Regions from separate parts of the Sorangium sp. So ce327 genome, predicted to be linked through region 2. Evidence: riboswitches for the same ligand, from Rfam matches in the RefSeq annotation. Region 2 holds a riboswitch; each other region holds the start of a gene.
The links. Region 2 has a riboswitch for cobalamin ahead of WME95_RS21855 (ribonucleoside-diphosphate reductase subunit alpha). Riboswitches for the same ligand answer to the same signal wherever they lie in the genome.

Region 1 (9,677 bases), 4.4 Mb from region 2:
GGAACTCGCCGCGGAAGCCGATGAGCCCGCGCGACGGCACCCGGAACTCGAGGCGGGCGCGGCCGAAGCCGGGGTTCGTCATCTTCACCATCCGGCCGCGCCGGGAGCTGAGGCGCTCGGTCACGATGCCGACGTAGGTGTCGGGCACGTCCACGACCACGAGCTCGAGCGGCTCCATCACCTCACCGTCGATCTCGCGCGTCACCACCTCGGGGTTCGAGAGCTGCATCTCGTACCCCTCGCGCCGCATCGTCTCGACCAGGATGGCGAGCTGGAGCTCGCCGCGGCCGAGCACCACGAACGTGTCGGGCACCTCGGTCGGCTCCACCCGGATCGCGAGGTTCTTCATCGCCTCGCGCTCGAGCCGCTCCTTCAGGTGACGGCTCGTCAGGAACTTCGACTGCTTGCTCTTGCCGGCGAACGTCGACGTGTTGACGCCGATCTTCATCTTGATCGTCGGCTCCTCGACGACGATCCGCGGCAGCGCCTCGGGGTGCGCCGGATCCGTGATCGTGTCGCCGATCGTGACCGCGTCGAGCCCGGCGATCGCGATCACCTCGCCCGCGACGGCGCTCTCGACCGCGACGCGCTTCAGCCCCTCGTAGGCGTAGAGCATCTTCACGTAGCCGCGCGACTGGCCGCCCTCGCCGAGGAGCGCGACGTCGGCGCCGGACCGGGCGGTGCCGCGGACCACGCGGCCGACCGCGAGCCGGCCCACGTAGTCGTCGTGGGTCGTGTTGCAGACGATGACCTGGAGCGGACCGTCGGGGTCACCGGAGGGGCCGGGGACCCGCTCGAGGATGGTCTCGAAGAGCGGATCGAGGTCCTTCGCCTCGTGCTCGAGCTCGCGCTTCGCCTGGCCGAACTTCGCGATCGCGTAGAGCGTCGAGAAGTCCATCTGCGCGTCGCTCGCCTCGAGGTCGCAGAAGAGGTCGAACACCTCGGAGAGCACCTCGTGGGCGCGCGCGTCGCTCCGGTCGATCTTGTTGATGACCACGATGACCGGGAAGCCGCGCTGGAGGCACTTCGAGAGCACGAAGCGCGTCTGCGGCAGCGGGCCCTCGGCGGCGTCGACGAGGAGGAGCGCCCCGTCGGCCATCATGAGCGTGCGCTCGACCTCGCCGCCGAAGTCGGAGTGGCCGGGCGTGTCGACGATGTTGATCTTGACCCCGCGGTACCGGATGCTCGTGTTCTTCGCGAGGATGGTGATGCCGCGCTCCCGCTCGAGGTCGTTCGAGTCCATGACCCGCTCGGCCACGACCTCGTTCTCTCGGAAGGCGCCCGACTGGCGGAGCATGTGATCGACGAGGGTCGTCTTCCCGTGGTCGACGTGGGCGACGATGGCGATGTTGCGGAGATCGTTACGGGGCATATACGGCGGCGGCCGTGTAGCACGCGACCCACGGAGGAGCGAGCCCATCCTCGCTAGAGCCCGAACGTTCGGCCTGCACGGCAGGCGCGCGTCGAGGCGCTCGGATGGAGAGCGCGAGGCGCGCGCATGGCGCGAGAGCGGCGCGCGTCGAGCGGGCGAGCCGAGCGGTAGCGATTGACAGCCGAAGGCGCGCGGTCCTAGGGTGCGCGCCGTGCTGGTGCCCGGGCGTTCGCCTGGGCCGAAGAGGGAACCCGGTGAAATTCCGGGGCTGCCCCGCAGCGGTAAGCGAGAACGACCTCCACCCCATGCACTGGCCCGCCGAGGGCTGGGAAGCGGTGGACAGTAGGGAGCCGGTCAGACCGGAGCGCTCGCGAGCCCGAAGACCTGCCAGCGCCCGGCGGCGGGAGACATCCGGCGCCGGTTCGACCTGGGAGCCTCGAGGGAGGCGGTGAGGTCCGAGCCGGTGCAGCTCCACCTCTCTGCGCACGTCCCGGATACCGAACCGCCCCCGCGTCGCCTTCCGGTCGCCCGCGGGGGCGAGAGGTCGGTCCAGCGCACCGTGCGATGGCCAGCCATTTCGTCCTCGCGGAGCTCGACGCGAGCGGCCCGACGCCGCTCCGCGCGATTGCGGCGAAGGAGGACACGAATGCTGCGCGAGACGGTCACGACGAGCCACGGGCACCGCCATCCATTTCATCTGCTCGCCGCGTTATCCATGGTGCTGGCCGCCGCGCGGCCAGCGCGCGCCGAGGGCGACACCCCCGATGCGCCCGCTGCCCCGCCGGAGGCCGCCGCCGCAGCGCCCACCGGCGAGGCCGCACCCGCGGTCGACGCCGCGATCGAGGTGACGATCCAGGCGGAGAAGCCGGGCAGCGAGGCCGCGTCGCGCGTCTCCGTCGGACACCGGGAGCTCGAGCTCAGGCCGAGGCTCCGGCCGGGCGACCTCCTCGAGTCGGTCCCCGGGCTCTTCGCCGTGCAGCACGCGGGCGGGGGCAAGGCGAACCAGTACTTCCTCCGCGGATTCGACGCGGATCATGGGACCGACGTCGCCTTCTTCGTCGACGGCGTGCCCGTCAACATGGTCAGCCACGGCCACGGGCACGGCTTCACCGATCTCTACTTCATGATCCCGGAGCTCGTGACAGGGCTCGACGGCTACAAGGGGCCTTATTACGCGAGCATCGGCGACTTCGGTACGGCGGGCGCCGTCAACCTGCGCTTCGCCGAGAAGCTCGAGGAGAGCTACGCGCAGGTCAGCCTGGGGCAGTACGGCATCCAGCGCGGCCTCGTCATCGCCTCGCCGGATCTCGGCGACACGTGGCGCGCGGTGGCCGCGGCGGAGATCTACCGGAACGACGGGCCGTTCCTGAGCCCGGAGCGGCTCAAGCGCTTCAACGTGGTCCTGCGGGCCACGCACGATCTGGGCAACACCGGGAAGGTCCAGATGACCTGGATGTCCTATGGATCGACCTGGCACGGCTCCGGCCAGATCCCCGCGCGCGCCGTGTGCGGCGAGGGCGAGCAGGGCGGGTTGAACCCGCCCCCCTCGGCGTTCGGACAGCCGTGCATCGACCATTTCGGCGCCGTGGATCCGACCGAGGGCGGCGCGACCGAGCGGCACATGGCGTCCGTCGCGTACTCGACGGCGTGGCGGGACGCCGATCTGAGCGCGCTGGCCTACCTCGTCCGGTACCGCTTCACGCTGTACTCGAACTTCACGTTCTTCAGCGAGGACCCCGTCCACGGCGACCAGATCGAGCAGAACGACGACCGCGCCGTCGGCGGCGCCGATCTCCGGTTCCGCAGGCAATACGAGATCGGCGGGGCGAGGTTCACGACCTCGCTGGGGGCGCAGATCCGCGCGGACGCGATCGACAAGTCCCTCCACCACGACGAGGCGCGCGAGCGGATCGAGGAGAAGAGCAGGACCCACGTCGATGAGAGCCAGATCGGCGTCTACGTCGAGCAGGACGCCCGGCTCCGGCGCTGGCTCCGCGTCGTGCTCGGGGCGCGCGCGCAGTGGATCGACGTCAACGTGGACGACCCGGGCGAGGACCTCGAGGCGGCGGGGAACAGGTCGAGCGGCGCCCGGGGACAGATGCAGCTGCTCCCGAAGCTCACGGCGATCGTGTCGCCCGTCGAGGGGGTCGATCTCTTCGCCCACTTCGGACGGGGCTTCCACTCGAACGACGCGCAGGGCGCGGTGCTGGGGGAGGGGGCGGCGACGCTGATCACGCCCGCGACGGGCTACGAGGTCGGCCTGCGGGTCGCGCCCCTGCGCGGGCTGTCGCTGAACGGGGCTGCGTTCCTGCTCGACCTGGACTCGGAGCTGGTCTGGAGCGGCGACGCGGGCGCGACCGAGGCGTCGGGGCAGACGCGGCGCTACGGGATCGAGATCGGCGGGCGCTACCGGCTCCGGAGCTGGCTCTTCGCGGACGTGGACGCGACCTTCACCCGCGCGCGCTTCCGCGAGAACGCCGGCAACGCGAGCGCGGTCGCCCTCGCGCCGACCCGGACGCTGACCGCGGGCGTCGGCGTCCGCCCGACGTTCGGCGCGTTCACGCCGTTCGCCGCGCTGCGGGTCAAGGCGATCGGCGCTCGGCCCGCGACCGAGGACGAGTCGCTCACCGCCGAGGGGTTCACGGTCGTCGACGCCAACGCCGGGCTGCGGTGGAAGAACGTCGAGGTGGCCGTGGACATCCAGAACCTCTTCGACACGACGTGGCGCGAGGTCCAGTTCGCGAGCGCGTCGCGGCTGCAGTACGAGCCGGCCCCGGTCACCGGGATCCACTACTCGCCGGGGTGGCCGTTCACCGCGATCGGGCGGGCGACGCTTTACTGGGAGTAGACGCCGCGCCGGCTCATGTCCGGCGGAGGTCCTCGCGCAGCGCGTCGAGCGATGCCCGGAACGCGGCTTCGCTCACGGCGGCGCCCGTCACCGCGGGCAGGAGCTCCGCGAACATCTGCCAGGCTTCCCCGATGTCACATACCCTGTGCGGATAACGCTGGCGGGCAATGAGCGTGAGCCCTGTCACGACGCTGCGAACCATCGCCGCCTGGAACCCCGAGCCCTCGAAGACGACCGCTGAGCACCTGATGGTTGCGCTCGCCTCCGCGAGGAAGCTCGCGATCGCCCTGCGCGCGGGCGCCGATGGCAACGACGCCTCGCTCTCGACGAGGGTGAGCAGCCCTATGCCGCGCGGGTGCTTCTTCGCGAAGTCCGCGCACGCATCCCTCAGGTGGCGCGCGCCGTCCTCGGTCGTCTCGCGGCGCCAGATGACACAGAAGATCTGGTGCCAGGAAGCCAGGATGTAGTCCGGTTGTCTGGTGACCAGGTGCCAGGGTTCAGGATGCATGATCGTGCTCGTTCTGGAGCGGGCGCACCGGAGATGCTCGCGGGGGCCTCAGGGTACACCGGCCAGGGTACACCGGCGTTTCTTCGCCCGCGACACGCGCGCACGCCAACTCGCGCGTGGGCCACCGGGCGTCGGCAACGGATCGGCGCCGCGCGCCCTCGGAGCTGATGGGCAAGACAACCCCGGTGCCCTCGAGGTCGGGTGGCTCGCACTGGACACGTTCGATGGCTCCACAATCGATGAGTCCGTCTTGATACCCTCGAACCGCTCCAGCGGCTGGCGGTGGCCCTGCGCGGCCGCCGGCGGGCGCTCTCGACGCGGGCTCATGGGGCCATTGCTGTGCTCGTCACTCGCCGCTGCCGGCCGACACGACGACGGCTCGCGGACGCGGAGAGCAGGACAGGAAGGGAGAGCATGGCGTGGCGAACGTGTACCCATGCTGTAGGCTGTGCCGCATGGATCCGACGGGGCTCGGCGCCGATCTGCAATTCCGCATGCTGGTCGAAGGGGTGAAGGACTACGCCATCTTCATGCTGGACACCGAGGGGCGCGTGACCACGTGGAACGCCGGCGCCGAGCAGATCAAAGGATACTCCGCGCAAGAGGTGATCGGCTCGCACTTCTCGCGCTTCTATCCGGCCGAGGCGATCGAGCGGAAGTGGCCACAGACAGAGCTCGCCGAAGCGCGGCGCGTGGGCCGCTTCGAGGACGAAGGCTGGCGCGTGCGCAAGGACGGCTCGATGTTCTGGGCGAACGTCATCATCACGGCCCTCCACGGCCCCGACGGCGAGCTGCGCGGCTTCTCCAAGATCACGCGCGACCTGAGCGAGCGCAAGCGCCAGGAAGAGTCGCTGCGGCAGAGCGAGGAGCGCTTCCGCGCGCTGGTCGAAGGCGTGAAGGATTACGCCATCTTCATGCTCGACCCCGACGGCAGGGTGGCCACGTGGAACGCCGGCGCCGAGCGGATCAAGGGATACTCCGCGCAAGAGGTGATCGGCACGCACTTCTCGCGCTTCTATCCGGCCGAGGCGATCGCGCGCGGCCGCCCAGAGACGGTGCTCGCCGCCGCGCGGCGCGAAGGCAGCTTCGAGGACGAAGGCTGGCGCGTGCGCAAGGACGGGTCGTCGTTCTGGGCGAGCGTCCTCGTCACGGCCATCTACGGCCCGAGCGGCGAGCTGCGCGGCTTCTCCAAGATCACGCGCGACCTGAGCGAGCGCAAGCGCCTGGAGCAGATGGAGTCCAACGCGCGCCAGATGGAGGAATTCGTGGCGATGCTGGCGCACGAGCTGCGCAATCCGCTGGCGCCGATCGCCAACGCGACCAGCGTCCTCAAGCTCGAAGGGAAGGACAACGCCCAGGTCGTCTGGGCAGCCGGCCTGATGGAACGGCAGCTCGGCCAGCTCGTGCGGCTCGTCGACGACCTGCTCGACGTGAGCCGCATCACGCGCGGCAAGATCGCCCTGGAGTCCAAGCGGATCGATCTCGCCGACGTGGTGACGCGCGCGGCGGAAGCGTCCCGGACCTGGATCGACGCGCGCGAGCAGACCCTGGAGCTGCAGCTGCCCGAAGGGCCGCTCGCCGTCGTTTCGGGCGACCTGGCGCGGCTCACGCAGGTGGCGAGCAACCTTCTGCACAACGCGGCGAAGTTCACGCCGCCGCGCGGCTCGATCCGGGTCACGGTGGAGGCGGACGACGCGCACGCGATCCTCCGTATCCGCGACAGCGGCGCGGGGATATCGTCCGAGCTGCTGCCGCAGGTGTTCGACCTGTTCACGCAGGGGGATCGCGGCCTCGATCGCGTCGAGGGCGGGCTGGGCCTCGGATTGACGATCGTGCGCCGGCTGGTCGAGCTGCACGGCGGGACGGTCCAGGCGCTCAGCGAGGGGCCCGGCCGCGGCAGCGAGTTCATCGTGCGATTGCCGCGGCTGACGCGCCCCCTCGCGCCGCCGGCGGTGGGCGCTCCCGCGACGAAAGCCGGGCGCAAGCTGCGCATCCTCGTCGTCGACGACAACCGCGACTCGGCCGAGAGCATGGCGCTGCTGCTCAAGCGCATGGGCAACGACGTGCACGCCGTGTTCGACGGCCCCTCGGCGCTCGAGCTCGCGGCGCAGCTCCAGCCGGACGTCGTGCTGCTCGATATCGGCATGCCGGGCATGACAGGAGTTGACGTCGCGCGCGCGCTGCGTCGCACTCCGGGCCTCGCGGGCCTATCGCTGTTCGCGATGACCGGTTACGGCCAGGAATCGGACCGCCGCATGACCCGGGAGGCCGGGTTCGACGTGCACCTGGTCAAGCCGATCCGCGCGGAGGTGCTGAAACAGCACCTGGCGGACATCGCCAATCGTCCTGGAGCCGGCTGAGCGCCTCATTCCGTCGGGTGCCCCCGAGGCGGCGGCGATTCCGCCGTGGCGTCGCCAGGCACCCTCGCGGCGAGCGGCTCGTCGGCCCGCTGTAAGCTGCGCACGGCCGCCCCGTTGCGAAGAGGTGCGCCGCGGCGATCTCGCCGAGGCCTCCTCAACGAGGGCTTTCATGCCGTTCTCCGTCCACACGACCCACGCCGCGGCGCGCTGGCGCCTGTCCACGGCGTCCGCCCCGCTCTTTCTCGCGCTCCTGTCGCTCCTCCTCCTGGGCTGCGGCCCCCGCCTCGTCCCGTTCACGCACGAGCTCCGGGTGCAGCACGACCTGAGCGACAGCGACGTGAAGAACCTGCAATTTTACGTTTCGCACCAGATCGCGCTGCGCCGAGAGCTCACGGCCGAGAGCTCGCAGGTGACGAGCAGCCACAAGCTCCTGCTCGTCTCCGGGAAGGTCATCGAGGAGGTCGTCGTCGAGGAGCGCACGCCCGGCGTGGTGGTCGCAGCTCGCGGCGGCGCCCTGTCGGTGAGCTTCGAGCCCGGCGCGTCGCTCACGTTCTCCGCGGGCCCTGAGCCATTCACATCCGCGCCGCCCGCGCCGTCGTTCCCGGGCTTCGCGACCCCGCCCGATCCGTTCCCCGGCAACGCGGAGCCGCTCCTGGCCAGCCCGAGCGCGGCCGGCGACGGCAGCGAACCGGGCGGCAACTACTGGCTCGCGGCCGGGCCCGGCCGCGAGATCCGTTACCAGGGCAAGGTGTTCTCGGCCATCGAGGACAGCCTGCGGGCGCACCTCCTGATCGACGCCGACGCGCTCGACGAGGTCGTCGAGCGGCGCACCGTCCTCCCGGGCGTGCGCCTCCCCGGCCGCTGACGCGCGGAGGCGCGCCCCGCCGCGCGCCGTCGCACGTGCGCACGTGGGCGCGCGCCGTTGCGATGGCGCGCGCCCTGCGCTTCCATGCCGCTCGCCTCGTGACCACGCCGCCGCCGCCCCCGCCCGCCGCGCTCCGCGCCCCGCGCGTCCGCGCAGAGCTCGTCGCGACCGGCTGGGAGCTGTTCTCGGCGCTCCTGTTCCTCTCCGCCGTCGTCCCCGCCGCCCTCACCACGCCGTGGCCGGCGATCCTCCTGCTCTCCTCCCTGGCCGCCTCGGCCGCGCTCTCGGGCTCGCTCACCCGCCGCGGCGACCGCGGCTTCGCCGTCGCGGCGGCGATCCGCGCCCTCTCGTGGCCGCTCGCTGTCTTGCCGCTCGCGTTCCGAGGCGCCCCGACCGTGCCCCCCTCCTGGCCAGGCCCGCTCGGGATCGGCCGCTCGACGCCGCCCTCGTGGCTCGGCCTCCTGGTGACCGCGGTCGCCTTCGGCGTCATGGCGGGCGGCATGCGCCGCGCGATCTACCGCGCCCTGCTCCGCGAAGGCGCCGTCGAGGGCGGCGCCGGAGACGCCGCCTCGGCGCGCGCCCTCGCCGCGGCGCTCCGGCCGAGGCTCGCGGAGTCGGCGGCGACCGCGGGCATCGTCGGCGGGCACGTCATGCTGCTCTTCTGCGTCGCGTTCCTCCGCACCCAGAGCCAGGTCGTGTTCCAGGCGTGGTTCGAGGTCGTCCCCCTCCTCGCCCTCTCCGGCACCCTCGGCTTCACGCTCGCCGTGCGCCCCGCCACGCGCCCGATCCTGGCCGCCCTCGCGGCCGGCCCTTCCGGCGCCCGCGCCCTGCTCGGCCGCGGCCTCGCCCGCGCCGAGCGGCTCCCCGACGTGCTCGCCTCCCTGAACTTCGCGCTGTGGCTCGGATGCACCGCGATCGGCATGGCCTACGTGCGCGTCGGGGCCACGTCCAGCGTCGCCGACGCGCTCATGCAGCTCGGCTTCGGCGCCCTCTTCGCCTTCGGCGTCTCGTTCTACCAGCGCGCCTGGCACAAGGACTCCGTCGCCCGCGCGGTGGACCTCCTGCGCGCCTGGACGGGCGCGCTCGAGCACGGCGGCGCGCCCCCGACGCCCCTCCGGCGGCGCATGCTGCGCGACTTCGGGCTGCCCCTTTTGTTCACGGGGCTCCTCTCGCTCTTCTCCTCGATCGGCCTCTACCGTGCGCTCGCCACCGGCTCGTCGTTCGACGAGGACTTCAACGCGATCACCGCGCTCTTCGCCTCGCTGTCCCTCCTCGTCCTCGCCGCCCTCGGCGTCGTCGCGCGGGCGGCGCGCGAGCTCTCCAGGCCGATGGCACAGCTCGCGCGCGCCGCCGACGAGGTCGCGCGCGGCGAGCTCGACGCCGCCGTGCCGCGGCTGTCAGGGCCGAAGGAGGTCGTGGGCCTCGGCGAGAGCGTCGAGCGCATGCGGCAGGCGCTCTCCCGGACGATCGCCGAGCTCGAGGCCGAGCGCGCCGGCCTCGAGGAGAACGTCGCCTCGCGCACCGCCGAGCTCACGCGCGCCCTGTCCGAGCTGAAGCGGACGCAGGCCGCGCTCATCCAGGGCGAGCGGCTCGCCTCCATCGGCGAGCTCGTGGCCGGCGTGGCGCACGAGATCTACAACCCGCTGAACGCCATCGCCGGCGCCGCCCAGCCGATCGAGGAGCGCGCCGCGGAGCTCCGCGCCGTCCTCGACGCGTACCGCGAG
Region 2 (9,677 bases):
GCGCACACAGCGCGGCGTCGTTGCAGTAGGAGCCCGCCTCGCAGCCGGTGTTTTCGCTCTGGCCGACGAGCTCGCGGCCGCACTGCGCACAGGCGTCCTCGTCCGTCGCTGAGGTGTCGCCCGCCACGCTCCGATGGAACGCCGCCGGCTCGAGGAGCGTGAAGCCGGACCCGGCGAGGTTCGGGCTGCCGACCTGGCCGGCATTGAGCTGAAAATCCTGGAACTCGCCTACCAGAACCGACACCTCGAGCTCTGAATGCTCGACGATCGCGGCATAGAGGATCTCGACGGGGTACAGGCCCTCCTCGGCGAACGTGACGGTATTCGTCATTCGCCAGCTGGGTGCGCCGAGCGCGGGTGGCTGCACCAGCACCGGATATGCGGCCTGCGCCGAGTCGTAGATCACGAGGGCCACGGCGTCGTCGGCGTAAATGCCAAAGTGGACAGGCTGCTCGACGTAGTCGGACGGCACGGCCAGGTACCCGCGCAGGCGCATGCCGAACGCCACGTCGGGCTCGTTCGCGTCGAAGTCGCACCCTCCTGCCGGGCAGTCGGAGACAGCGTCCAGAAAATCGCCGAAGCTCGCCCCGCTCCCGGCGTCGTACTTGTTCGAGAGATCGAGCGGTGTGCGCACCACGGAGCTCACGAGTTCTTCCTGCCCCGCGTCGAAGAACGTGCTCATCTTCTCGATGAAGTCCGCGCTGTCGCCCGTTGAAACCCAGAAGTCGACATCTGGCGCGGACGATAACCTTTGCGCGCCGCACAGGCCCGTTCCTCCCTCGGCGGGGAGCGGAGCCACAGGACCGCCTTCGATGATCACTGGCTCGGCGTTCGCGGATACCGGTGCTCCCAGCGCCGTGGAGAGGGCGAGCACGAAAGAGATCGCCAGCTTGGGACGTCGGTGGAACATGGTTGCTCCTGGCAAGGAAAACCGCGCAACTACGCGGCCGCTCGCATGCGACCCGCGGCGCACGGCACGTCACGTCACGTTATCCCGCGCTCGTAACGCGGAGCCCGGCAATCCCCCTCACGGCACGATCCCGACGGCGAGCAGCGGAGTGTCCGCCCTCGCCGTTCCACTCGCCGGCGCGCGCCGCGCGCCCGGCCCTCATCCGCCGAGGTGCGCGAGCGCCTCCCGCGACGCTCCGGCGCCGGGGTGGCGCAGGCGCGCCCGCAGCGCCGCCGCCTCGGCGAGCAGCTCCCGCCCTCGCGCGCGCTCCTCGCCGCGCGCCGCCGCCGCGCGCGCCACGCCCGCCCAGTGCAGCGCGTCCGCCCTCGCCCAGGCGTCCTCACCCGCCCACGCCACCGACGAGTCGGCGAGCGCCGTCGCGGACGCCGCCGCCCCCGCGCCGCGGGTCAGCGCGCACCGCGCGGCCACGACCGCGAGCCGGGCGCGGAACGGGCCAAACCCGCATGCCTCGGCGACATGCAGCCCCTCCAGCGCCTGCCGCGCGCCGTCGTCGAGCCGGCCAGCGGCGAGCGCGATGCGCGCCGCGAGCTCGTGGCACCGCAGCGCGACCTCCACCTCGCCCGTCGCGGCAGCCCAGCGGCGCGCCTCGACGAGGTGCGCCTCGGCCGTCGCGACGTCGCCGTCGCCGCCCTCGCCGCCGTCCAGCAGCGCGAGGCCGAGCAGCGTGTGGCCGTGCGCGACGTGCCCCTCCCATCCCCTCCGCCTGCACTCGGCGATGTTCCGCTCCGTGGCCTCGCGCGCCTCGCCGCGGCGCCCGAGCGCGAGCGCGTGCTCCGCCTCCCAGAGCGCGCGGCGCGCCACCGGCGCGTCGCCCAGCGCCCGCAGGCGCGCGAAGCGCTCGCCCGCCGCGTCGACCTCGCCGAGGTCGTGCAGCACCGCGGCGAGCAGCGCCAGCGCGCGCACGGCGTGGACTTGGTCCACGTGGGCCGCGGCGCGACGGGCGCTCCCCGCGGCGCCGCCGGCGATCTCGGCCGACCGCTCGAGCAGGCGGCGCGCGCCGGTCAGGTCGCCCCGCAGCCGCTCCGTGTACGCGAGCGTGCGCAGGCCGGTCGCGATCGGGGCCGGGTCGGCGAGCGCCCCGGCGATCTCGTTGTGCGCCTCGTAGCAGGCGCAGGCGAACGCGAGATCCCCGAGCGCGCCCGCGTAGAGCCCCGCGTCGTACGCGAGCGACGCGCGCACCCGCGCGGGCAGCGAGGCCGGCATGCCGCGGGGGTCGTCGCCGCCGGCGAACGCGCGCAGGATGCGGGCGCCGCGGGCCATGTCGCCGAGCTTGAGCCCGAGGTGCGCGAAGCCGCCGAGGGCGAGCGCGTAGATGTCGTACGCCTCGCCCGCGCGCCCGGCGCCGAGCAGCTCGGTGAGGATGGCCTCGTACGCGTCGACGGCCTCGCGTTCCCGCGGCGCCCGGCGCGGCGCCTCGTCGAGGCGCGGCGGCGCGGCGCTCCCCGCGGCGTGGACGCGCTCCGGTGGCACGCCGAGCAGCGACTTGAAGTGCTGCCGCACGAAGGGGTGCGTCGAGTAGCAGCGCTCGCCCGGGCGCGCCGCGAACACGAGCCCCAGCCGCTCGAGCCGGGCGAGCCCGCGCGCGAGCTCCGCGGCGCCCCACCCCGCCATGGCGCCCGCGATCTCGCCGCCGGCCCGGATCAGCTGGAGCAGCGCCTCCTCGCCCGCGCCGCCGGGGAACACCGAGAGGCGCGCGAGCAGGTCCCGCTCGCCCGGCGGCAGCGCGCGCGCGTAGGCCGACAGCACCGAGCTCAGGCGGCGGGCGAGGACGTCGTCCTGCTCGGCCTCGGCGAGGTGCGCCGCCTGCGCCGCGGAGAGCCGCCCCGCGTCGCCGCCGAGGAACGCGCCCACGTAGGAGCCGACGACGGCGACCGAGAGCGCGTGCCCTCCCGTCGTCTCGAACAGCGCCCCGAGGGCGCCGTCGTCGCCGCGGATGCCCCAGCGGCGCAGGAGCGACGCGGCGTCGCCCTCGCAGAGCGGCTCGGGCCGGATCGTCGCGAGCCCGCCCTCGGCCCAGGCGGACAGATCCGCGAGCGCGAAGCGCGACGTGACGAGCGCCCGCGCGCCGCCGAGCCCGGACGCGATCGCGCAGAGCAGCCGCCGGAGGAGCGCGTCGTGGAGCTCGCCGTGCGCGCGCCCTGCGCCCCCCTCGGCCTGCACGGTCTCGAGCCCGTCGAGCACGAGCAGGTGCGGCGGCCCCTGCCCCAGCGCCTCCTTCAGCCGCGCGAGCTGCTCTCCGGGCGCCGCCTGAGGCCGCGGCGCCGCCGGGCCCGAGGCGCCCGCGCCCGGCGCGAAGTAGGCCGCCGCCTGGTCGAGGAACGCCTCGGTCCTGGGGTCGTCGTAGAAGCTCCAGACGAGCACCCCGCCGGGCCGCGGGGCGTCGCCGAGCCCCTGGAGGAAGCGCTCGGCGATCGCGGTCTTGCCCGCCCCGCCGACGCCGAGGAGCGCGATCACCCGGGGGGACGGCGGCGAGCCGTCGGCCCACGCGGCGAGCCGATCGACGATCTCGGCGCGCCCGACGAAGTGCCGCGCTCGCTGGAGCGTGTGCGCGTGCAGCGGGCGCCACGCCGGGGCGGCTCCCTGCGACGGCGCGGGCGCGCCGGCGGGCGCCTTCTCGCCTGCCTCCTCGTCGGGCGCCCTCCCCGCCCCGGCGGGCGCCCTCTCCTCCCCCGCGAGCGCCTCCCCCGCCTCGTCGGGCGCCTCCACGGCCTGGCTCGCCGCACCCGCTCCCTCTGCGGCGCGATCCGCCGGCGCGGCATCGGCCTCGGCCTCGACGACGAGCAGCTCCGCCTCGGCGAGCCCGAGCTCGGCGCCGAGCCGCTCGATGATGCGCCGCCGGGACGGGCTCCGGACCGAGAAGCCGAGCCGCGGATCGTTGACGGCGCCCGACTCGTAGCGGCGGTAGGTCCGCACGTCGACGCCGATCGACGCGGCGACCTGCTCCTGCGTCAGGTCGAGATCGAGCCGCGCCCGCTGGAGGAGCGTGTGGTTGAAGCGGACCGCGGGCTCCGCGCTGCGGCCCGCCCTGGAGACCCGTGCCATCGGTGCGAGCGCTCGATCATCGGCGATGCGGCGCTCTCCTGTCCACCGCGCTGCCCGGTCCTGCCCGGTCCTGCCCGGGTCCCGCCCTTCCGGATCCGGTCCGCCCGGACCCACGCTTCACGCATGAGCACCCTGCACGCCGAACGGACCGCCCAGTGCACCGACTACACCGACGATCTCCGCATCTTCACGGTGACGAACGTCCTGTCGCCCGAGGAGTGCGAGGGCTTCATCGCGCTCGCCGAGGCGCGAGGCTTCGAGCAGGCGCCGATCGGGGGCGGCGAGGTGATCAACCTCGAGGTGCGCAGGAACGGCCGCGTCATGATCGACGATCCGGGCCTCGCCGCGAACCTCTGGGAGCGGCTCGCGCCCTGGATGCCGCCGAGCTTCGGCCTCCACCGCGCCGTCGGGCTGAACGAGCGCTTCCGCTACTATCGCTACACCGAGGGCGAATATTTCAACTGGCACGGCGACGGGTCGTTCGTGCGATCCGACGGCGAGCGGAGCCTGTTCACCGCGATGGTCTACCTGAACGACGACTTCGAGGGCGGCACGACCGATTTCTGGGGCGGCCGCAGCATCGCCCCGCGGCGCGGGATGGCGCTCCTGTTCGAGCACCGCCGGCTCCACCGCGGCGCCGCCGTGACACGGGGGAGCAAGTACGTCCTCCGCAGCGACGTGATGTACCGGCGCGGGTGATGCCAGCGCCGCGCGTGCGCCGGCGCTCGGCGCCTCAGCGCGGCGCCGCGGTCGCGCCGGCGCCGAGCGCCTCGGCGAGGCGCGGCAGCACCTCGCCGGCGCGGGCCTCGATCTTCAGCGCGCCGAGCTCCTCGCCGCGCGCGGAGCCGAGGTTGATCATGGCGATCGGGATGCCTCGCTGCGCGGCGCGCAGCACGAAGCGGTAGCCCGAGAAGACCGCCAGCGACGAGCCGACGACGAGGAGCGCGTCCGCCGCGTCCACGAGCGCGAACGCCGCGTCGACGATCGGCCGGGCCACGTTCTCGCCGAAGAAGACGACGCGCGGCTTGAGCGGCCCCTCGCAGCGGAGGCACGGCGGCGCACGGAAGCCCGCCACGTGCTCGGCGGGCAGGTCGGCGTCGCCGTCGGGGGCGACGTCGGCCGCGAGGCGCAGCCAGCCGGGGTTCTGGGCGAGGAGCCGCTCCTGGAGGGCGGCGCGCCGCTCCATCGCGCCGCACGCGAGGCAGGCGACCTCGGAGAGCGTCCCGTGCAGCTCGATGACGCGGCGGCTGCCCGCGGCCTGGTGGAGCCCGTCGACGTTCTGCGTGATGAGGCCATCGAGCTGCCCCGCCTGCTCCAGCCGCGCGAGGGCGCGGTGGGCAGGGTTCGGCTCGGCCCTGGAGAAACGCTCCCAGCCGATCACGGCGCGCGCCCAGTAGCGCTGCCGGATCTCGGCCGAGCGGGAGAACTCCCGCCCCTGGATCGGGTTCCGCGCGCGGCGCCGCGTCTCGGGCCCTCGATAATCGGGGATGCCGGACTCGGTGCTGCACCCCGCGCCCGTCAGCGCCACGATCCGCTTGCCGCGCAGGAGCGCGACGAGGTCGTCGAGCGGATCGGCCGTACGCGCTTCGCTGAGCGGCATAGGCCCGGGTTGTGGCCCGCCACGGCGGGCACCGCCAGGCCAGCGTGTGTCGACCGCGTAACCACGCAAGCAACCGAGCAACGGAGCTCCCCCACAACATCTCGCTTGACCGGCTCACTGCACCACCATATGTAGTGCCCGTGTTGGTGCCTCGGGCTTCGGCCCGGGGCTCAAAAGGGAACCCGGTGTGAATCCGGGGCTGCCCCGCAGCGGTAAGCGAGAACGATCTCCACGACGAGCACTGGCCCTCGGGCTGGGAAGCGGTGGACCGTAGGAATCCGGCGAGAGCCGGAGCGCTCGTGAGCCCGAAGACCTGCCAACATCCTGCGCTGGGGAGACATCCGGCGCCGGTTTGACCTGGAAGCCTCGAGGGAGGCGGGTAGGTCCGAGCTGGCGCAGACTCTCGCGCTTGTCCCGGTTCCGACCCCCTCCCGCGCTGTCTTCCTTTCGCCCGCGGGGGCGAGCGGTCGGTCCGAGGGCTCCTCCAAAGAGCCTGGCGCACCCGTGCGCATCGGCTGGCCTCTTCGCTCTCGCGGCATCGACGCGAGCGGTCCGGGACCGCTCGGAACGAGCACGAGGAGGATGCCATGCTGAACGAACCGTTGATGAAGAGCAACGGCGCGGCGCCGTTGCGCGCGCTCCACGCACGCCACGCACTCCACGCACCTGATGCGCCCGCCATGACGAGCGCCGGCGCGGAGGAGGCGCCCCCGCACACGACGATGCGGGTGAAGAAGAGGAACGGGTCCAGCGAGCCCGTGGACGTCAACAAGATCGTCCGGGCGGTGAGCCGCTCTTGCGCGGCCCTGTCCGACGTGGACGCGCTCCGCGTCGCGACGAAGACCATCAGCGGCCTCTACGACGGCGCGACGACGCGCGAGCTCGACCAGCTCTCCATCCAGACGGCGGCGTCGCTCATCGCGGATGAGCCCCAGTACGCGAAGCTCGCGGCGCGCCTGCTCGCCACGTACATCGACAAGGAAGTCCGCAATCAGGAGATCCACGCCTTCTCGCAGTCCATCGCCGTGGGGCGGCGGCTGGGCCTCATCAACGATCGGCTCCACGGCTTCGTGGCGCAGAACGCCCGCAAGCTGAACGACGCCATCGAGCCGAGGCGCGATCACGAGCTCGAGTACTTCGGCCTGCGGACCCTCTACGACCGCTACCTGCTGAAGCACCCCGAGACGCGCCTCGTCATCGAGACGCCGCAGCAGTTCTTCCTGCGCATCGCGTGCGCGCTCTCCGAGACGGCGGCGCAGGCGATCGAGCTCTACCGGCTCTTCTCGTCGCTCGATTACCTGCCGAGCTCACCGACGATGTTCAACTCCGGGACGAGCCACGAGCAGCTCTCGAGCTGCTTTCTGCTCGACTCGCCGGACGATCACCTCGAGACCATCTACCAGCGCTACACCGACGTCGCGATGCTCTCGAAGTTCTCGGGCGGCATCGGGCTCGCCTACCACCGGGTGCGCTCGCGCGGCTCGCTCATCGAGAGCACCAACGGGCACTCCAGCGGGATCGTGCCGTGGCTCAAGACGCTCGACGCGTCCGTCGCGGCCGTGAACCAGGGCGGCAAGCGCAAGGGCGCCTGCTGCGTCTACCTCGAGCCGTGGCACGCCGACGTCGAGGAGTTCCTCTCGCTGCGCGACAACACGGGCGACGAGGCCGCGCGCACGCACAACCTGAACCTCGCGAGCTGGGTCCCGGATCTCTTCATGAAGCGGGTCGAGGCCGACGGCGAATGGAGCCTGTTCGACCCGAAGGACGTGCGCGATCTCCCCGATCTCTACGGTGAGGAGTTCGATCGTCGGTACGTCGAGGCCGAGCGGGCAGGCCTCGCCAAGAAGACGATGAAGGCCCGCGAGCTCTACGCGCGGATGATGCGCACGCTCGCGCAGACAGGCAACGGCTGGATGACGTTCAAGGACAAGTCGAACCGCGCCTGCAACCAGACGGCGCTGCCGGGCCGGGTAGTCCACCTCTCGAACCTCTGCACCGAGATCCTGGAGGTGACCTCGAACGAGGAGTCGGCCGTCTGCAACCTGGGCTCGATCAACCTCGCTCGCCACACGGTCACGCTGGCGGACGGCGCGATCGCGTTCGACTTCGAGAAGCTCGCGTGCACGGTGCGGACCGCGGTCCGCCAGCTCGACCGCGTCATCGACCTCAACTACTACCCCATCCCCTCGACGAGGCGATCGAACCTCCGCTGGCGGCCCGTCGGGCTCGGGCTCATGGGCCTGCAGGACGTGTTCTTCCAGATGCGCCTGCCCTTCGACGCCCCGGCGGCGCGGGAGCTCTCCAGGCGGATCTCGGAGGAGGTGTATTACCACGCGCTCTCGACGTCCGCGGACCTCGCGGCGGAGAAGGGGCCGCACCCGGCGTTCGACGAGACGCGCGCCGCGCGCGGAGAGCTCCAGTTCGACGCGTGGGGCGCCGTCCCGGAGGACGCGGCGCGCTGGGAGGGGCTCCGCGCGCGCGTCCAGGCCGAGGGGCTCAGGAACTCGCTGCTCGTCGCCATCGCGCCGACGGCCACCATCGCGTCGATCGCGGGCTGCTACGAGTGCATCGAGCCGCAGGTGTCCAACCTCTTCAAGCGCGAGACGCTCTCGGGGGACTTCCTGCAGATGAACCGCTACCTCGTCGCGGAGCTCAAGCGGCTCGGCGCCTGGAACGACGCGGCGCGCGCCCGGCTCAAGCTCGCGGAGGGCTCGGTCCAGGGCATGGACGAGCTGCCCGAGCAGCTCCGCGCCGTGTACCGGACGGCGTGGGAGATCCCGATGCGCTCGCTCATCGACATGGCCGCGGATCGCGGGGCCTTCATCGATCAGAGCCAGTCGCTGAACCTCTTCATCGAGAACCCCACCATCGGTCAGCTCTCGAGCATGTACTTCCACGCATGGAAGAAGGGGCTCAAGACGACGTACTACCTGCGATCGCGCCCCGCGACGCGCATCACCAAGGCGACCGTGGAGGCGGCGCCGGCGAAGGCGGCCGCGGACGTGGCGTGCGCGCTCGAGAACCCCGAGGCCTGCGAGGCCTGCCAGTGAGCCGCGTCAGCCGCCCCGCGCGCCTCCTCGATCCGGGCCAGTGCCTCACCCTGCGCCCGATGGCCTATCCGGCCTTCTTCGAGATGTACCGCTCCGCCATCAAGAACACGTGGACCGTGGAGGAGGTCGACTTCTCCACGGACGTGGGCGACCTGCGGAAGATGACCGACGCGGAGCGGCACCTCGTGCAGCGCCTCGTCGCGTTCTTCGCCACGGGGGACTCCATCGTGGCGAACAACCTCGTGCTCAACCTGTACAGGCACATCAACGCCCCGGAGGCGCGGATGTACCTGTCACGGCAGCTCTACGAAGAGGCGCTCCACGTCCAGTTCTATCTGACGCTCCTCGACACGTACATCCCCGATCCCGAGGACCGTCACCGCGCCTTCGCGGCCGTCGAGAACATCCCCTCGATCCGGCAGAAGGCCGATTTCTGCATGCGGTGGCTCGATTCCGTCGAGTCGCTCGGGCGGCTGGAGTCGCGCGCCGAGCGGCGGCGGTTCCTCCTGAACCTCATCTGCTTCGCCGCGTGCGTCGAGGGGCTCTTCTTCTTCGGCGCGTTCGCGTACGTGTACTTCCTGCGCTCGCGCGGCCTGCTCCACGGGCTCGCCGCGGGGACGAGCTGGGTCTTCCGCGACGAGAGCGCGCACATGCGCTTCGCCTTCGAGGTCGTGAACACGGCGCGGCGCGAGGAGCCCGAGCTCTTCGACGCCGGCCTCTCGCGGTCGATCCTCGACATGATGGATGAGGCGATCGCCTGCGAGGCCCGGTTCGCCGAGGATCTCCTCGGCGCCGGCGTGGCGGGCATGTCGGCGCGCGACGTGCGCAGCTACCTGGAGTTCTGCGCCGACCAGCGGCTCGCCACGCTCGGCATGCCGAAGCGCTACGGGGCGAAGAACCCGTTCTCGTTCATGGATCTGCAAGACGTCCAGGAGGTCACGAACTTCTTCGAGCGCCGCGTCTCCGCGTACCAGGTCGGCGTCTCCGGGGAGGTCGTCCTCGACGCCGCGTTCTG
Region 3 (9,677 bases), 5.4 Mb from region 2:
CCGCCAGATCGAGCGCGCGCACCGCCGCCTCGAACGCGTCCGCGGGCCGATCCAGCCGGTCCAGGTAGAGCGTCGCGAGCTCGATCTCGCGGCGCGCCCGCTCGTCGCCCTCGCTGACGTCGCGGTGCGTGGCCACGATCACGGACGCCGCCTCGTACTCGCCCGCGGCGTTCAGGAGGCGCGAGAGCACCCGCAGCGCGTTGATGCGCCCGGGCGTCAGCGCGATGACCTTGCGCAGGAGCTCGATCGCCTTCGCGGGGTCGCCGAAGACCTCCTCCTCGAGCGTCGCCCACTCCTCGAGGATCTCGGCGCGGTCCTCGCCCCCGACCTGGCTCGCCCTGAGCTCGAACAGCCACCGCAGATCGGCCTGCCGCTCGTTCGCCCGGAGGAGCGCGTCGAGCGCCCGCACCGTGGCGTCGTCGGACGGATCGTCCTCGACGAGGCCGCGGTAGACGGTCACCGCCTCGTCGAGCTTGCCCATCTCGCGCGCGTACACCTCGGCGAGCTTCAGCCGCAGCGTGCGCTGCACGTCGGTCTCGAGGTCCTCCGCCGTCCGGAGCCGGCCCTCGACCGCCTCGACGAACGGCCCCCACGAGCCCGCCGCCCGCGACCAGGCCTCGAGCAGATCGAGCCCGTCGTCGTCCGGCTTCAGCTCGTAGGCGCGGCGCGCGTAGCCGAGCGCGCTCGGCTTGTCCGAGAGCGGCCCGCCCGTCACCGCCGCGAGCTTGCGCAGCATGCCGACCTGCGCCTCGGCGTCGTCGGTCGCGTCGAGGAGGATCTCGTAGAGCGCCGGCAGCCGGGCCCACTTCTCCTCCTCCTCGTAGATCGGCACGAGCGCCGCCGCGGCGCGCGCGTCCTTCGGAGAGACGCTGAGCACGCGCTCGTACGAGCGCGCCGCGCGCTCGGGCGCCTTGAGCTGCTCCTCGAAGATCCGGGCCGCGCGGAAGGAGATGTCGAGCTTCGTGGCCGGGTCGGTCGCCTTGTCCGCCGCGCCCGAGAGGAAGTCGACGAGGCCCTCCCAGTCGTTCTGCGAGGCGTAGAGCTCCTCGAGCCCGTCCCAGTCGCCCGCGGCGAAGTACGCGTCGCGCAGGACGCGGAGCGCGCGCGCGTGCCCCGGCGAGAGCGTGAGCACGCGCCGCCACGTCCGCGCCGCCTGGGCCGGATCCTTGAGGCGCTCGGCGTACACCGCCCCGAGCTTCTGCAGCGAGACGAGCCGCGCCGCGTCGTCGGGCGCGAGGTCGACGCGGCGCTCGAGCACCTCGGCGACCGTGCCGAAGTCCTTCTCGCGCTCGGCCTGCTTCTCCAGCGCGTCGAGCACCCCGGGGGCGCTCGGGTCGAGCTCGAGGATCCGCTTCTGCAGCGCGATCGCGTCCGCGCCGCGGTCGAGCCGCTCGGCCGCGAGCTTGGCCATCTCGCCGAGGAGCTCGATCTTGGCGGCGCCCTCGGCGCCCTCGAGCTTGCGCTCGTAGAGCGAGTAGAGCTGCGGCCAGGCGCGCCGCTTCAGGTAGAGCTCGCGGAGCTTCTGCTGCGCCTCCTCGTCGATCGGCTCGACCGTGAGCAGCGCCTCGTACGCCGCGATGGCGTTCTGGACGTTGGAGAACTGGTCGAACCAGCGCCGCGCGACCGCGCGGTAGAGCCCCGCCTTCTCGGCGGGGCTCTCGGTCAGCTCGGCGAGGCGCTGCTGGTACGAGAGCAGGTCGCGCCAGCGCCCGAGCGACTCGTAGATGCGGGTCAGCTCCCGCACGGCGTCGACGTCCTTGTCGTCGAGCTGGACGATCTGGGTGAGGACCGTGACGAGGGCCGCGTCGTTCTTGGCGCGATCGCGGTAGATCCCGGCGATGTCGCGGAGCACCCCGACCCTGCCGGCGACGTCGTCGGCGGGCGTGCGCTCCAGGTCCTGCCGGTGGAGCTCGACGAGGGCGTTGTACCCCTCGGTCTGCAGGTAGAGGCGCTTCAGCGCGTCGCGCGCCTGGCGGTTCTCCGGGTCGGTCCGGAGCACGGACTTGTACTGCTCGATCGCCTTGGCGGCGTTCTCCTGCGACTCGGCGAGCCGCGCGAGCTCCGTGGCGATGGCGCGCTTCTCGGCGCCGTCGGGCACGGCGCGCTGCGCGTCCGTGAGGATCGTCGTGAGCCGCGGCTTGTCGCCGCGCTGCTCGAGGACCTCGCGGTAGAAGTTGAGCATCCCGGCGTGCGCGGGGTCGGCGCGGCGCACGCGGTCGAAATAGGGCTCGGCCGCCTGGGGCTGGCCGCGCATGCGCCAGTGGACCATGGCGATCTGCACGAGCATGCCGAGCTCCTCGCCGGGCTTCACGCCGCCGCTGCGGAGCTGGTCCTCGTAGAGGGCGACGAGGCGATCCCAGTCGCCGGCGGCGGAGTAGGCCTCGGTCAGGAACGAGAGCGCCTCGGGCTGGCCGGGCGAGAGGTCGAGCAGCTCCTCGTACGCCCCGACCGCGCGGGCCGGATCGTTCAAGCGGGCCTTGGTGGTGCGCGCGGCGCGGAGGGCCGCCGCGATGCGGTCCTCCTTGAGCTGGGCCTCGGCCTTGACGAGCGACTGGACGCGGACGACGGCGTCCCAGTCCCCCGCGGAGGAGAAGGCGATCTCGGCGAGGTTGGCCGCGCGGAGGTTCTTCGGGTCGAGCATGAGGGCGAGCTCGATGAGCTCGGCCACCCTGGCGCCGAGCTCGGCGCGGCCGTAGCGGTAGCCGATGTCGGCCGCGCTCGTGTAGAGCGCGCTCTTGAAGGCGCCGTCGGTCGCGCCCTCGGCCTCGGCCACGTACCGGTCCACGAGGTCGCGCCACCGCTCGCGCTTCGAGGCGTCGGTCTCGAGCGCCTCGGCCGCGGCGTCGTCGTCGGGGCGCAGCTCGAGCAGCCGCTTGTACGCGGCCGCCGCGCGGTCGACGTCGATGAGCTCCTCGTGGTAGACGCGGGCGAGCTCGGCCTGCATCGCGGGCTCGACGGCGCTGCCTGCGGCGAGGGCGATCTCCAGCTCGAGGAGGCGGGCCACGGCCTGCCATTCCTTCCGCTGCTCGTGCCGCCCGCGCGCCGCGCCGAGCAGGCGCTCGACGTCCCCGGGGCCCGCGCCGTTGTTCGGAGCAGTCACGGCCTCCGCGAGCTCGTTCCAGGCTGCCTCGTTTTCGGGCTCATCCTGCAGACGCCCAAGGGCCATCCGAATCGTCTCAACGCTCATCGTCTCTCCGCGGACCTCGCGAATTCGGTCCGGTCCGTTCACGGGCCGGGCGAAGATAGCCGGGCGGACGACACGGTTTCAAGGTTCCTCGCCCCCGCGGGCCTGGAAGGTCGGCCGGAGCTTTCGCGCGCTTCTGCTCCTGTGGCGCGTGGACGTCCGAGCGGGCGGGCCGTCAGGCCGCGGCCGAGGGCGGTTCACCGCGCTCTCGGCTTCGGCTATCAACCGCGGGCATGGAAGCTACGACGATCAAGCGCTTCGGGGTGATCGGCGCGGGCCAGATGGGGCGAGGCATCGCCCAGGTCGCCGCGGCCGCGGGCCTCGAGGTGGTCCTGTGCGACGTCTCGAGGGCGCTGGCGGAGTCGGGCAAGGCCCAGATCGCCGCCATTCTCGCGAAGCAGGTGGAGAAGGGCAAGCTGGCCGCGGAGGCGCGGGAGGCGCTCCTCGGCCGGGTCGCGGTGGCCGACGGGATGTCGGGCCTGGCCGGGGTCGACCTGGCCGTGGAGGCGGTGACCGAGAGCTTCGAGGTGAAGAGCGGGATCTTCAAGCTCGCCGACGCGGCGCTGCCGAAGGGGGCGATCCTGGCGTCGAACACGTCGTCGATCTCGATCACGCGGCTGGCGGCGGCGACCGGCCGGCCTGAGCTGGTCATCGGGATGCACTTCATGAACCCGGTGCCGCTGATGAAGCTCGTCGAGCTCGTCCGTGGGGTCCAGACGTCGGACGCGACGTACGAGGCCGTCCGGGCGCTCTCGGTTGGGCTCGGCAAGACGGTGATCACCTCGAAGGACCAGCCCGGGTTCATCGTGAACCGGATGCTGATCCCCTTCCTCAACGAGGCGTGCTTCGCGCTCCAGGAGGGGCTGTCCACGCCGGAGGACATCGACGCGGGGGCGCGGCTCGGGCTGAACCACCCGATGGGGCCGCTCGAGCTCGCCGACCTGATCGGGCTCGATACGGTGCTGTCGATCGCGGAGGTGCTGCACCGGGAGTTCGGGGACTCGAAGTACCGGGCGGCCACGTTGCTCCGGAACCTGGTGGCGGCGGGGTGGTACGGGAAGAAGAGCGGGCGGGGGTTCTACGTGTACGACGAGAAGGGGCAGAAGAGCGGGCGGGCGGTGTAGGCGGCTGCTGCGGAGCCAGGGAGGGAGGGGGCGCCGCGCGGGGGGCCGGCGGGGGCCCCTCCCACGAACTCGCGCCTTTTGGGGGGCCGTGGCCGGCTGAACGGCGGGGCCGATCTGAAAGGGCGTCGCACGGAGCGGGCCGGCGCTCGGGTTCGTGGGGCCCTACCCCGCCGGCCCCCCGCGCGGCACCCCCTCCCTCCCTGGCTCTCTCCAGGGGGGATGATGACGGGGGAGCGGCGGCGGGATACGCGCGAGGCGAACACGGGTGTGCGGGTCGGAGGACGGGCGGTCTGCTCGACTCACCACGATCGCACGCGGGCTCGCGACAGGACCGTCACGTCGCGCACCCGCACTCAAGCGGTGAGTTCGGATCATCGAGCGACGGGCCATGTCCCGGAACAGGTGCGAGACTCCTCCGGAAATCGCTCGCTCGTCGGCTCGTCCACGGGCTCAGCATAGCAGGCCCGTGAGGACACGGAATGACGCCCTCCCCGGCCCGCGGCAGACGCTTCCCCCCGGCGCGGGGCGCTGCTAACCACGCTCCATGACCGCTCAAGAACAGCAGCCGGGGGCCCCTGCTCGCGGTACGCTCCAGTTCGTCGCCGTCGAGCGCGCGGATCACGTCGCCATCGTGACCATCCAGCGGCCCGACAAACTCAACGCCCTGAACCCCGCCGTCCTCGGCGAGCTCACCACGGCCTTCCGCGACCTCCTCGCGCCCGCCGACGGCAACGAGGTCCGCGCGGCGGTGCTGACCGGCGCCGGCAAGGCGTTCGTCGCCGGCGCCGACATCGCGGAGATGGCGGCCATGAACAGCATCGCCGCGAAACGGTTCGCCGACGCAGGCCACCGGCTCGCCGAGCTCATCGAGACTGCCCCCTTCCCCGTGATCGCCGCCGTCAACGGCTTCGCGCTGGGCGGCGGCTGCGAGCTCGCCCTCGCATGCGACTTCATCTACGCCGCCGAAGGCGCCAAGCTCGGCCAGCCCGAGGTGAACCTGGGCGTCATCCCGGGGTTCGGCGGGACCCAGCGGCTGCTGCGACGGGTCGGGCCAGGACGCGCGCGCGAGCTCGTCTATTCAGGAGACATGATCACCGCCCAGCAGGCGCTGTCGATCGGGCTCGTCAACGCCGTCTTCCCGGCGACCGAGCTCCTCGCGCGCGCCCGCGAGACCGCCCTCAAGATCGCCTCACGCGGGCCGCTCGCCGTCGCCGCCGCCAAACGCGTCCTCCTGCGCGGCGAGAGCCTCGACCTCGCCGCCGCCAACGAGCTGGAAGCCCAGGCATTCGCCGCGCTCTTCGGCAGCGAAGATCAACAGCTCGGAATGAAAGCGTTCCTGGCGAAATCGCAGGCCACATTCACGGGCAAGTGAAGGCTCGGGAGGCGCGAACCGCGCGCTCGACGGCAAAAAAAATACCGCGCATCACGCTGGAGGGGGGCCCAGAATGACCGCGGCAGGGACACCGCGCCGGAGTCTTGAACGTCCGCCACGGTGCGAAGAAAAAAGACCGCATGCGCTCCGGGCTGGGGGGTCCGCGCCGGTGCGCATGCGGTAGTCAGATTGTGGCATCCGCAAGCGCGTTGTCGATAACAAAGTGCAATGACTGCACGCCGAGCGAGCAGAGCGCTCCAGACACGAAGGCGGCCAGGCGGGCGCGCAACCCACACACACAAGCGCAGCGGGAATTCACGTTCGAGCCGGGCATACCCCTCCACCGGAGACAGCGCACAGCGCAGCGTTCGCCGTGCATTCCGAGACGAGCGAACACGAAATCCCTCATCTCTTCAATAAGAGATGCCACGAGGCAGCAGGCCGTACACCGGACGCCTGCTCCCGAGTAAAGAGCCCGGACGAACAAAGCACACTGCGGAAAGAACGCGCCGGCGCCTTGTATTCAAGCGCACGAGAGACCCCGCTCAGGCGCAGCCCGCGACAGGCGCTGCACCCGCACGGCGACAAAGTAAACAGGTTTTATCTAAGGGGGACATAATTCAAGACGTGTGCTCGACGACTCTTCGCGTGATGCGTCTGGGTCAATTTCTCGGCCTCGGCCATCGCATCACAGGGCCTCGATCGCTCGTCGGCGCGCCCATGTCTGCTCGATGGGGGCACCGACGGGCGCGCGGCGCGCCTCGGCAGTGATGGCTTCGTGCGCCCCGGCAGTGCCCGCGAGGGCGAGGCGTCCACCAGCGGCAGGCATCACCGCCGCACCAACGCCGCGGACGAGGGCGCGTGGCGGGCCGGAGCGCGCAAGGCGGAAGCTCGACCCCGGTCGACGCACCCGGGTTCGCCCGGTCCGCGCGCCCGGGGTCCGCACCCCGGTACGCGCCCGGCTCGCGTGATCGCGCCGCCTGGATACGTGGGCCGACGCGCGGGGCACCGCGCGCGAGGCGGAGCTGGCCCGCGCTCGACGGGGAGCTCGTCCGACACGCCATGCCAGATGCAGCGCCCGCTGAGCGCCTCCTCCGCGAAGCGCCTCCTCCGCGATCGGGGCGCGACGTCCTTGACGCCGGGCACGAAACGGGATTACCGAGCACCGGCCTGACAATCCATTCCTCGGGTGCCCTCCGGGGCATAACAGGGAAGCCGGTGCAAAACCGGCGCGGTCCCGCCACCGTGAGTGGGGAGCTGCCTCCGAAGACCACTGGGCCTCATTTAGGAAGAGGCCTGGGAAGGTGGACGCAGCGCTGGGAGCTCGATCAGCTCCCTGAACCCATGAGCCGGGAGACCTACCCGAGCCTCCCACGAGGTGCAGCTTGCGCACGTCTTCGTGGCGTTCGGGTGCGGACTTCACCCGGAGCGCCGAAATCGGTCTTCACGGCCGCGCATTGTCGATCGCCGCCGTGTCCCTGGGGACGCTCCTCGCGCCCCGGCCCGCGGCCGCGATGCACCTCGCGGAAGGCGTCCTGCCGCTCGGCTGGTGCGCCTTCTGGAACGCGCTCGCCCTGCCCTTCGTCGCGATCGCCCTCCACCTTCTCCGGCGCCGCACCGAGCAGGACGCCTTCTACAAGCCGTTCGTCGGCCTCATCGCGGCCGCCGTCTTCGCGATCTCGTGCATGCCCGTGCCGGTGCCGACCGCCGGGACCTGCTCCCACCCGTGCGGCACAGGGCTCGCGGCGGTGCTCATCGGCCCCTGGATGACCGTCCTCGTCACCGTGGTGGCGCTCCTTATCCAGGCCCTCTTCCTCGCGCACGGCGGCCTCACCACGCTCGGCGCCGACGTCGCGTCGATGGGCATCGCGGGCGCCTTCACCGGATATTTCGCCTTCCACCTCGCGCGGCGCTGCGGCGCGAACCTCTGGGTCGCGGGGTTCCTGGCGGGCGTGACGTCGGACTGGGCAACCTACGCCACCACGGCGCTCGCGCTCGCGCTCGGGCTCTCGGGCGAGGGGTCGGTGACGTCCATGTTCACGGGCGTCGCCCTGGCCTTCGTCCCCACCCAGCTGCCGCTCGGCTTGCTCGAGGGCGTCATGACCGCGGGGGCGCTCGCCTTCCTGCGCGCCCGGCGGCCCGACATCCTGGACCGGCTCCAGGTCGTCCGGCTCGCCCCGGGGGCGTCGTGACGCGGCGGCTCGGACAGCGCCCGCTGCCAGCGCCGCTCGCGCGGCGCGCGTGCGCGGCAGCGCTCCGGCTCGCCGCTTCCCTCTGGCTCGCCGCCTGCGGCAATGCGTCCTGGGACGGCGTCGACGAGGCCGTGGTGCGCCGCGTCGCCGAGGACGCAGGGCGCCACGACACGGGGCCGCTGTTCGCGGGCCTCGAGGGCGACCTCCTGCTCTTCGCGTTCCTCTGGGCCGGGCTCCTCGCCGGCTTCGCCCTCGGCTATTTCTCGCGCGTGCTCTTCGTCGAGCGCGCGGGCGCGCCCGCGGTCAAGGCCGGCGGCCAAGGCCTCCGTGCGGACTGACCCGCCCCCGCGGCTCCGCGACGTGGACGCCCGGCTCCGCCTCGGGGCCGCCGTGGCGGCGTGCTGCGTCGCCGCGGGCGCGCGCTCGCCCGTCACGCCGGCCGCGCTGCTCCTCCTCGCGTGCGCGGCCCTCCGCCTCCAGGGCACGCCGGCGCGCGCCGTCCTCCGCGCCGCCGCGCCCGCCGCGTGGATCGGAGCGGTCGCGGCGGCGCTCGCGCTCGCGCTCACGCCGGGAGCGCCGCTCCTCCCCGGCGCGCCGTTCCCCGTCGACGCGATCACGGCCGAGGGGGCCCGCCGCGCCGCGGCCATCGGCGCGCGCGTCCTCGCGGCGGCCGCCGTGCTCCGGTGGCTCGCCGGCGCCGCAGCGCCCGCCGAGATCGAGGCGGCGCTCGCCGGGCTCGGCGTCCCCGCGGCCCTCGTCGAGCTGCTCGCGCTGACCCGACGCTTCGCCGGCGTGCTCCAGCGCGCGGCCGACAGCGCGTGGAGCGCCGCCGCGCTCCGCGGCGGGTTCACCCGCCCCGGGGCCGCCGCGCGCTCGGCCGGCGCCGTCGCGGGCGTCGTGGCGCTCCGGACGCTCGAGCGCTCCGAGAGCGCCGCGCTCGCGATGCAGCTCCGCGGCTACCAGGGGAAGCTCCCCGTCGCCGACCGAAGGACGAGCGCGCCCGCCGCGAACGTCGCGTTCGCCGCCGCCGCCCTCGCGGCCCTCGGGCTCAGCGTCGCCGCGGGAGAGGCCGGATGATCGCGCTGCGCGCCCCCCGGCTCGGCTACCGGCGCGGCGAGCCCGTGCTGCGCGACGTGCGCCTCGACGTCGGCGAGGGCGAGTCCGTGGCGGTGCTCGGCGGCAACGGCGCCGGCAAGACAGCGCTGCTCCGGACGCTCGTCGGGCTGCTCCCGGCGCCCGGCGGCGACGTCGAGATCGCGGGCCGCCGCGTGGGCTCGCCCTCGGACGCCGTCGCCGCGGGCGCCGCGCTCGTGCTCCAGGACCCGGACGACCAGCTGCTCGGCGCGACGCTCCTCGACGACGTCCTGTTCGGCCCGCGAAACCTCGGCCTGCCCGCGCCCGAGGCGCGCCGCCGCGCCGAGGCGGCGCTCGCCGCCGTGCAGATCGCCCACCTCGCCGACCGGGCCATCGAGGCGCTGAGCTTCGGCGAGCGCAAGCGCGCGTGCATCGCCGGGATGCTGGCGATGCGGCCGCGGGTGCTGCTGCTCGACGAGCCGACCGCGGGGCTCGACCCGGAAGGCGAGCTCGCCCTGTGCCAGACGCTGCGCGCGCTCTCCGAGCAGCAGGGGACCACGCTGGTCACCGCGACCCACGCGGTGGATCTCGTGCCGCTCTTCGCCTCGCGCGCTGTCTTGCTGGGCGACGGCCAGGTCCTCGCGGACGGGCCGCCGCGGGAGGTGTTCGCGCGGGGGGAGCTCCTCGCGCGGGCGCGGATGCGGCGGCCGTGGGTCGCCGAGCTCTGGACC

Region 1: another riboswitch for cobalamin. It lies ahead of WME95_RS05105 (TonB-dependent receptor); the one in region 2 lies ahead of WME95_RS21855 (ribonucleoside-diphosphate reductase subunit alpha).
Region 3: another riboswitch for cobalamin. It lies ahead of WME95_RS01440 (energy-coupling factor ABC transporter permease); the one in region 2 lies ahead of WME95_RS21855 (ribonucleoside-diphosphate reductase subunit alpha).

The regions. Positions count from the first base shown of each region.
Region 1 covers NZ_CP150330.1:1,382,590-1,392,266, forward strand. The annotation lists gene typA (translational GTPase TypA) at 1-1,420, opposite strand, end outside; cobalamin riboswitch at 1,571-1,778, shown strand; gene WME95_RS05105 (TonB-dependent receptor) at 2,019-4,220, shown strand; gene WME95_RS05110 (hypothetical protein) at 4,234-4,728, opposite strand; gene WME95_RS05115 (hybrid sensor histidine kinase/response regulator) at 5,184-7,088, shown strand; gene WME95_RS05120 (DNA-directed RNA polymerase) at 7,258-7,953, shown strand; gene WME95_RS05125 (ATP-binding protein) at 8,016-9,677, shown strand, end outside.
Region 2 covers NZ_CP150330.1:5,809,494-5,819,170, forward strand. The annotation lists gene traA (outer membrane exchange protein TraA family protein) at 1-910, opposite strand, end outside; gene WME95_RS21840 (helix-turn-helix domain-containing protein) at 1,109-4,012, opposite strand; gene WME95_RS21845 (prolyl hydroxylase family protein) at 4,136-4,711, shown strand; gene WME95_RS21850 (NAD-dependent protein deacetylase) at 4,746-5,612, opposite strand; cobalamin riboswitch at 5,740-5,947, shown strand; gene WME95_RS21855 (ribonucleoside-diphosphate reductase subunit alpha) at 6,200-8,662, shown strand; gene WME95_RS21860 (ribonucleotide-diphosphate reductase subunit beta) at 8,722-9,677, shown strand, end outside.
Region 3 covers NZ_CP150330.1:377,599-387,275, reverse strand. The annotation lists gene WME95_RS01455 (tetratricopeptide repeat protein) at 1-3,100, opposite strand, end outside; gene WME95_RS01450 (3-hydroxyacyl-CoA dehydrogenase family protein) at 3,418-4,308, shown strand; gene WME95_RS01445 (enoyl-CoA hydratase/isomerase family protein) at 4,853-5,680, shown strand; cobalamin riboswitch at 6,851-7,060, shown strand; gene WME95_RS01440 (energy-coupling factor ABC transporter permease) at 7,159-7,872, shown strand; gene WME95_RS01435 (hypothetical protein) at 7,869-8,210, shown strand; gene WME95_RS01430 (CbiQ family ECF transporter T component) at 8,200-8,949, shown strand; gene WME95_RS01425 (energy-coupling factor ABC transporter ATP-binding protein) at 8,946-9,677, shown strand, end outside.